DNA from 2 places in the Agromyces arachidis genome. Region 1 is predicted to be linked to the other one. Evidence: predicted binding sites of a transcription regulator. Region 1 holds the regulator's gene; the other holds the start of a gene.
What was found. Region 1 encodes HrcA, which represses chaperone genes, less so after heat shock. Its sites were predicted from a motif close to TTNGCACTCGNNNNNNNCGAGTGCNAA; they were not measured.
Positions count from the first base shown of each region.

Region 2: groES (co-chaperone GroES) is a predicted target of HrcA. The motif match lies at 2,088-2,114, and genes of this name have one in related genera.

Region 1 covers NZ_JBRBDK010000008.1:63,843-68,097, forward strand. Annotated here, with positions in the region: gene ACUY4T_RS11590 (16S rRNA (uracil(1498)-N(3))-methyltransferase) at 1-230, opposite strand, end outside; gene dnaJ (molecular chaperone DnaJ) at 250-1,350, opposite strand; gene hrcA (heat-inducible transcriptional repressor HrcA) at 1,412-2,431, opposite strand; gene ACUY4T_RS11605 (DUF4870 domain-containing protein) at 2,639-3,031, shown strand; gene ACUY4T_RS11610 (DUF4870 domain-containing protein) at 3,296-3,631, shown strand; gene hemW (radical SAM family heme chaperone HemW) at 3,632-4,255, opposite strand, start outside.
Region 2 covers NZ_JBRBDK010000005.1:220,681-224,935, forward strand. Annotated here, with positions in the region: gene ACUY4T_RS09245 (DUF4190 domain-containing protein) at 1-392, shown strand, start outside; gene ACUY4T_RS09250 (hypothetical protein) at 404-844, shown strand; gene ACUY4T_RS09255 (class I SAM-dependent methyltransferase) at 870-2,057, opposite strand; gene groES (co-chaperone GroES) at 2,190-2,486, shown strand; gene rarD (EamA family transporter RarD) at 2,617-3,567, shown strand; gene ACUY4T_RS09270 (ABC transporter substrate-binding protein) at 3,853-4,255, shown strand, end outside.

The DNA.
Region 1 (4,255 bases):
TCGGGCTCGTCGCGCACCGCGTCGACCACCAGTTCGAGCCGGCGCGGCTCGGCCGCGGTGACCGTTCCGGAGACGATCCGTCCCCGGCCGTCGCCGACCGCCGCGCGCTCGCCGACGCGCACGCGCGCGACCGTCACCGCGTGCCGCGCTTCATCGCCCGCGAGCACGACCTCGTCCCCGGCGGCGACGCCGTCGAGGTCGAGGTCCTCGTCGAGGTAGAGGCTGCTCATCGCGGCATCCGAGCCTGCGTCACCCGAGGAACCGGTCGCGCAGCCGCGCGAACAGGCCCTGCTGGAAGTGCCCGAGCTGGGGCGGCTGCGCCTTGCGCTGCTTGGCGAGCTGCTGCACGAGCTCGCGCTCCTTGTGGCTGAGCTTGGTCGGCGTGACGACGTGCACCGCGACCTTGAGGTCGCCGCGGCCTGCGCCGCGCAGGTGCGTGATGCCCCGGTCTCGCACGGTCAGGATCTCGCCGGACTGCACGCCGGGCTTCAGCTCGAGGTCGACGTCGCCGTCGAGCGCCGCCACCTTCGCCGTCGTGCCGAGGACCGCGTCGGTCATCTGCACCTCGAGGGTGCACAGGAGGTCGTCGCCGTTGCGGCTGAACACCTCGTGGTTCTTCACCTTGACCTCGAGGTAGAGGTCGCCGTTGGGTCCGCCGGCGGGGCCGGCCTCGCCGGAGCCCGGCATCTGCAGCCGGACGCCGGTGTCGACGCCGGCCGGGACGTCGACCGAGACGGTGCGCCGGGCGCGGACGCGGCCCTGCCCCTGGCAGGTGGCGCACGGCGTGGCGATGATCGTGCCGTAGCCGCGGCACGAGCCGCACGGGCTCGAGGTCATCACGTTGCCGAGGAGCGAGCGGACGGCGCGCTGGATGTGCCCGGTGCCGCCGCAGATGTCGCACGTGACTGGCGAGGTCCCGGGCTGGCAGCACGAGCCGTGGCAGGTCTCGCAGGTCACCGCGGTGTCGACCTCGATGTCGCGGTGCGTGCCGAAGATCACGTCCTCGAGGCCGACCTCGAGCCGGATCAGCGCGTCCTGGCCCCGCTCGCGACGTGAACGGGGGCCGCGGCTGGCCTGCCCGGCGCCGAAGAACGTCTCGAAGATGTCGCCGAAGCCGCCGAAGCCGGCGCCGTTGAACCCGCCCTGTCCGCCGCCGAGGTCGTACTGCTGACGCTGCTTCGGGTCGGACAGCACGTCGTACGCGTGCGTGACCTGCTTGAAGCGCTCGGACGCCTCGGCGCCGGGGTTCACGTCGGGGTGCAGTTCGCGGGCGAGGCGGCGGTACGCCTTCTTGATCTCGTCGGGGCTGGCGTCGCGGGAGACGCCGAGGACCTCGTAGTGGTCTGCCACGGAGGCGGATTCCTTTCGATTGCCGGTGACGGATGCCGCCGCTCGGGCGGCTCCGCGCGGGTCAGTTCTCGCCGAGCGTTCGCGAGAGGTACCGGGCCACCGCGCGTACGGCGGCCATGCTCTGTGAGTAGTCCATGCGGGTCGGACCGACGATCCCCAGTCGCGACACGTCGCGCCCCGGGATCTCGAACGCGCTCGACACGACGGAGGTCTCGCCGAGCCCGTAGGCCGCGTTCTCGCGGCCGATGCGCACGGCGAGGGGCTCGTCGGCGTTCATCTCGCCGAAGAGCCGGAGGATCACGACCTGCTCCTCGATCGCCTCGATGACGCCGAGGATGTTGCCGGCGAAGTCCTGCTCGGTGCGGACGAGGTTCGCGGCGCCGGCGACGACCAGCCGATCGCTCCGGGTCAGCTTCGCCTGGTCGGCGAGCGTCGCCGCGAGGGTGCGGAGCACCTCGGCGTGGGCGCGGTCGGCGTCGGCGGTCTCGTGGGACAGCGCGGCCGCGGCATCCGTCATCGTGAGCCCTGCGGCGACCTCGTTGAGGCGGTTGCGGAGCCGGTGCAGCGTCTCCTCGTCGACCGGCTGGTCGAGCTCGGCGAGCCGCTGCTCGACCTGGCCCGAGTCCGAGATGAGGATGCAGAGCACCCGGGTCGGCGCGAGCGAGACCAGCTCGACGTGGCGCACGCGGGCGCGGGTGAAGCTGGGGTACTGCACGACGGCGAGCTGGCGGGTCAGCTGGGAGACCAGGCGCACCGTCCGTGCGAGCAGCTCGTCGAGGTCGTTCGACTCGCCGAGGAAGGTCTCGATCGCGTGCCGCTGGGCGGTGGTGAGGGGCCGGATGTCGGCGAGCTGATCGACGAAGACCCGGTAGCCCTTGTCGGTGGGGATGCGCCCCGACGAGGTGTGCGGGGCCGCGATGAGCTCCTCCTCCTCGAGCAGGGCCATGTCGTTGCGGATGGTCGCCGCCGACACGCCGAAGTGGTGGCGCTCGACGATGGTCTTGGATCCGACCGGCTCGCGCGAGGCGACGTAGTCCTGCACGATCGCGCGGAGGACGGCGAGACTGCGTTCCGAGACCATGACCCTCGCTTCCCTCCACGACCGACCGTCCCGCGGACCCGGCTTAGCACTCGGTTCGCGTGACTGCCAATCCTACCGCGAGATTCCTCCACGCCACCGTTGCCGGGCCGCGCCCCTCGGCAGTAGCGTGTGCATCGCCACGGGCGATCGCCCCCGCGCGGGCGGACGACCACGGCATCCCCCTCAACCCGAAAGGCCTCGTCCCGCATGACCGACCCCACGCCCCAGCCCGCTCCCCAGCCCGCCGCGCCGCTCTCGCACGAGCAGGACGTCCAGTGGGGCTCGTTCGCCCACCTCGGCGGCATCCTCGGCATCCTGCCGTCGCTCATCATCTGGCTCGTCTTCAAGGACCGCGGCTCGTTCACGAACACCGAGGCGAAGGAGGCGCTGAACTTCCAGATCACCCTGACCCTGGCCACGGTGGCCCTCTGGATCGTCGTGACCATCCTCACGGTCGTCACCTTCGGCGTCGGCGCCGTGCTCGGCATCCTGCTGTACGTGCCGTGGATCCTCGGCGTCGTCTTCTCGGTGATCGCGTTCCTGCAGGCCAAGGAGGGCCGCCACTACCGCTACCCCTTCGCACTGCGACTCATCAAGTAGTCGCCGGCGACCCGCGACGCGCCGGTCCGAGACCCCTCGACCGGCGCGTCGCCCTGTGCCAGCATGAGGAAACGCCTCGCGACACGGCGTGCGACCGACCAAGGAGCCAGCATCATGTCCGACGCACCACCTCCCACACCGCCCAACCCGCCGAGCACGCCGCCTCCGGGCGACGCCGCTCCCCCGCCGCCTCCGCCTCCCCCTCCCGGCGGGACGCCCCCGCCGCCCCCGCCCGCGGGCGGACCCGCCGGCGCGGCCCAGGAGATGAGCCCGCCCGACCAGCGGCTGTGGGCCACCCTGATCCACATCGGCGGCGCGATCTTCGCATTCTGGCCTTCTCTGATCGGTTACCTGGTGTTGAAGGACCGCGGGGCCTTCGTGCGGAATCACTCGGCCACCGCGTTGAACTTCCAGTTGACAATGCTCATTGCCGAGGTTGTCGGCTGGATACTGTCGGTCACGGTGATCCTCGCCGTCATCGGCGTCCCGCTGCTGGTTGCCGTGTACATCGTCCGCATCGTGTTCAGCATCATCGCAGCGGTGACCGCGAACAAGGGCGAACCGTACACCTACCCGCTCGCAATCAAGTTCGTGAGCTGATCACTCCTCGAGCAGGCGCCGCACGACGGCGTCGGCCAGCAGACGCCCTCGCCGGGTCAGCGTGAGTCGCCCGGCGAGGGCGTTCTTCGCGTCCACGAGGCCGTCGGCGATCAGTCCGGCGACCGCGTGCCGGCCGGCGGTGCGCAGCGACGCGACCTCGAGTCCCTCGCGGATCCGGGTGAGGAGCAAAACCCGCTCGGTCTCGCGCGTCGCCGCATCGAGCGTCTCCCGGCCGACGGCGGGCGAGACCCCGGCCGCGAGGCGCTCCGCGTAGGCGGCGGGATGCTTGGCGTTCCACCAGCGGACCCCGCCCACGTGGCTGTGCGCCCCGGGGCCGATGCCCCACCAGTCGTCGCCGCGCCAGTAGCCGAGGTTGTGACGGGAACGGTGCGAGTCACCGGTCGCCCAGTTCGAGACCTCGTACCACTCGTATCCGGCTGCGGTGAGCCGGTCGTCGGCCAGCTCGTACATGTCGGCGGTCAGGTCGTCGTCGATCGGCGCGAGCTCGCCGCGGCGGATCTGCCGCGCCAGCTTCGTGCCGTCCTCCACGATGAGCGCGTAGGCGCTCACGTGGTCGGGGCGTTCGGCCACCACCGCGTCGACGCTGGTGCGCCAGTCGTCGAG
Region 2 (4,255 bases), on a different contig from region 1:
TCCCTCCGCCGCCTCCTCCGGCTCCCCCCGCCGCGGCGGCGGAGCCCTACGGGCAGCCCGCGAACCCGTACGGTGCGCCGGCGACCCCGTACGACGCCGCGTCCCCGGGAAGCCGGCCGACCGCGGTCTTCAGCCTCATCTCGCTGATCGCGGGCATCATCGGCGTGATCGGCGCCGGCATCGTCATCATCCCCTTCATCGGCGGCGTGCTGCAGCTGATCGTCCCCGCGGCCGCCGTCGTGCTGGGCTTCGTGGGCCGCCGCAAGGAGCCGGCCGCCAGGGGCATGTGGCTCACCGGCATCGTCCTCGGCTTCGTGGGCGTCGCCATCGCGGTGATCTCGATCGTCGCCTGGGCCGCGCTGTTCAGCCTGAGCGAGACCAGCTACTACTGAGGGCCGGCGGCGTGAGCGACCAGCGGATGCCCCCCGAGGGCGAGCACCGGGCCGACCGGCCGCGGGTCGGCTCGTCCGACCCCGGGCCGCCGCGCGAGTTCGAGGCGCCGTACGACACCGCGGAGCTGCACGGACTGCCCACCGGGCAGCTGCTCGCGGTCGGTCGCCCCGAGCCGGCCCCGGAGTACGACGCCGACGACGACGAGCAGCGGCGCGTCTGGAGCCGGCTCGCGGCGGCCCTCGGCGTCGTCGGCGCGATCGCCTCGCTGTTCGTGGGATGGATGCTGCCGGTGTCCGTGGCCGCGATCGTGTTCGGCGTGCTCGGCCTGCGCCGCGAGGAGCACGCACGCATCCCGGCGTTCATCGGGATCGGCACGGGGATCACCGGCCTGGTGTTCTCCGGCGTGTGGATCGGGTACTACGCCATCGTCTTCGGCGCACTGCCCCGCTGAGCCGGCCCCCGCGCGCGGCCGCCGTTCAGAGGCGCTCCACGAGGAGGGCCACGTGGCGCCCCTCCTCGCGGGTGAGCACGACGGTGGCCGACGTCTCGCCCTTGAGCTTCAGTCGGGTGCGCAGGGCTGCCGGGTCGACGTCCACGCCGCGCTTCTTGATCTCGAGCGTGCCGACCCCGCGCGAGCGCAGCGCCTGCCGCAGGTGGCGCTCGTCGGCCGGCAGGCGGTCGACCACCCGGAAGCCGCGCGCGAAGGGCGTGTCGAACTCCCGATCCGCCGTCATGTAGGCGATCCCGTCGCTCAGCATCCACGCGCCGTTCGCGCGGGCGAGGTCTCCGATGAGGCGTGCGCGGATGACGGCGCCGTCCGGTTCGTAGAGGTAGTCCCCTAGCGGGCCCACCGGGGCGTCCTCGCTGTCGGCCGGCGCCACGAGCTCGTGCGCCGCATCGCCGCGGATCACGAGGGCGGCGCGCCCGACGCCCGGGCGGGCCAGCAGGCCGGTCCAGACGGCCAGCTCGACCACGTCCCCGTCGACCGAGACCCACTGGGCCTCGGTGCCCTCCGGCACGAGGTCCCGGTCCGTGCCCGGTCCGAGCTTCACGCCCACCGGCATCCGCTCGGCCAGGCCGAACGCGAAGTCGAGCGACGGGGTGTAGTCGCCGGCGTCGGCCAGGCGCCGCGTCGTCCCGCCGGACGTGCTGCGCCGCGCGGGGTCGAGCCAGGCGGCGTCGATCCCGCCCAGCGAGACCTCCTCGGCCATCGAGTGCAGCACGCTGACCCGGGGGAAGGGCGTGAGGTTGAAGGAGGCGATGGCCGCGGTGACCTCGTCGGCGTCGGCGGCGGTCACCTCGAGGTCCATCGCGGCGAAGGCGAGTGCGTCGCCGCCGATCCCGCAGCCGAGGTCGGCGACGTGCCGGAGCCCGGCGCGTGCGTAGCGGCCGGCGTGGAGGGCTGCGACGCGGAGCCGGGTCGCCTGCTCGAGGCCGGCCTCGGTGAAGAGCATGCGGTCGGCGAACTCGCCGAACTTCGACCTGGCCCTCGCGCGGAGCCGGGACTGGGTCAGCACGGCGGCCACGAGCCCGGGGGAGTGGCCCTGCGCGCGCAGGTCGGCGACGAGCTTCACGACGTCGGCGCGGGCGGTCCACGGGGGCAGCGAATCGAGCAGGTCGAGCCCCTCGGGCGAGAGCAGTTCGACGAGCTCGGCGCGTTCCACCCGGCCACGCTAGCACCCGCGGCATGGCGGTTGGCACTCACGTTGCACGAGTGCCAGAACCCCCCTAGACTCTGGTTAGCACTCTCGTTCAGAGGCTGCTAACCCCAGTCTTCGTCAAGAAAGAGGTCAACCGTGTCGGTTTCCATCAAGCCGCTCGAGGATCGCATCGTCATCAAGCAGGTCGAGGCCGAGCAGACCACCGCTTCCGGCCTGGTCATCCCCGACACCGCCAAGGAGAAGCCCCAGGAGGGCGAGGTCGTGGCGGTCGGCCCGGGTCGCATCGACGACAACGGCAACCGCGTCCCGCTCGACGTGGCCGTCGGCGACAAGGTGATCTACTCCAAGTACGGCGGTACCGAGGTCAAGTTCGGCGGCGAGGACTACCTCGTGCTGTCGGCCCGCGACGTGCTCGCGGTCGTCGTCCGCTAGTCGGTACGCACGCTTCGAAGCGGCCCGGATGCCACACGGCATCCGGGCCGCTTCGCGTCTGTCGGGATCTGCACGGAATGCGGCAGTCGCGCGCCGACGAGCGGCCGGAGGCCGAGCGTAGGCTGGTCCGGTGACCAGCACTCCCACCGTCGCCGACGCCCGACCGCAGCGCGCGGGACTCAGTCGCAGCGGCCTCGCCTACGCGGTCTCCGCATACGGCCTGTGGGGCTTCCTCCCCATCTACTTCCTCGCCCTCGCGCCCACGGGGCCCGTCGAGATCGTCGCCTGGCGCATCCTCCTGTCGCTGGTCTTCTGTGCGCTCCTGATCGTGCTCACGCGCTCCTGGCGCTCCTTCCGGGCGCTCCTGCGAGACCGCCGGGTGGTGCTCACCATGGGGGCGGCGGGCGTCCTCATCTTCGTCAACTGGCTGACCTACGTCTTCGCGACGCTCAACGGCCAGGTGGTCGAAGCGGCGCTCGGATACTTCATCAACCCGATCGTCACGGTCTTCCTCGGCGTCTTCGTGCTGCGCGAGCGGTTGAACGCCACCCAGTGGACCGCCGTCGGCATCTCGATCGTCGCGGTGGTCGTGCTGGCGGTCGGGTACGGGCAGCTGCCGTGGATCGCGCTCGTCCTCGCCTTCAGCTTCGGCTTCTACGGCCTGATCAAGAAGCGCGTCGGCCATCGCGTCGACGCGGTGTCCGGGCTCACGCTCGAGACGGCGTGGCTCGCGCCGTTCGCGGCGGTGCTGCTGGTGCTCGTCGGGGCGAGCGGCGCGCTGTCGATGGGCTCGCTCGGCGCGTGGCACACCGTGCTCCTGCTGTCGGCGGGCGCGGTGACCGCCGTGCCGCTCCTGCTGTTCGCCGCCGCGTCGCGGCGGCTCCCGCTCACGTACATGGGCTTCATCCAGTACTTCGCCCCGTTCATCCAGTTCCTCGTGGGCGTGGTCGTCCTGCGCGAGCCGATGCCGCTGGAGCGCTGGATCGGGTTCGGGCTCGTCTGGCTCGCGCTCGCGGTGCTCACGTTCGACCTGCTGCGGGGGGCTCGCGCCACGCGACGAGCTGCGCTCGAGCCGGTCTGAACGCCGCGCCGCGAGCGGGTCCGGTCGTTCGGACCCCCCGTCCGGGGGTGCCGGAGGGGCGGATCGGGTCGGTGGGACGGTGCGGGATCCGTGCGCGAATCGGCCGGTGGACGCCATATTCGTGCGTGCGACGGCGAGCGGATGCCGCGGCGGCCGCCATCGGGAGGGTGTTACCGGGTTGTGATCGGATCTCCTTGTTTCCACATGGGCCGGGCAATACTGTCGAGACCATCGGCGTCGCCAGACGCCGGAATGTGTCCCATTCCTTCAGTCCCAAGGAGCAACATGAGCGTATTCGCGAAGGCCAGGTCCTCGCGCTCGGGTCGCGCAGCTTGGACGGGCATCGCCATCGCCGGCGTGAGCGCCCTCCTCCTGACCGCGTGCAGCACGGGTGCCGACACCGAGCCCGAGGAGTCGGAGGCCCCGGCCGAGACCGGCGACGCCCAGCCCATCGAGGCGGGCGAGCGCGACCTCACCCTCAAGGTCGGTACGATCCTGCCGCAGTCCGGCGCGCTCGCGTTCCTCGGCCCGCCCGAGGAGGCGGGTGTGGCGCTCGCCGCGCAGGACATCAACGACGCCGACATGGGCATCCAGGTCGAGGTCGTCTACCGCGACTCGGGTGACACCACCACCGACACCGCGACCGTCTCGGTCACCGACCTCCTCTCGCAGGACGTCTCGGCGATCA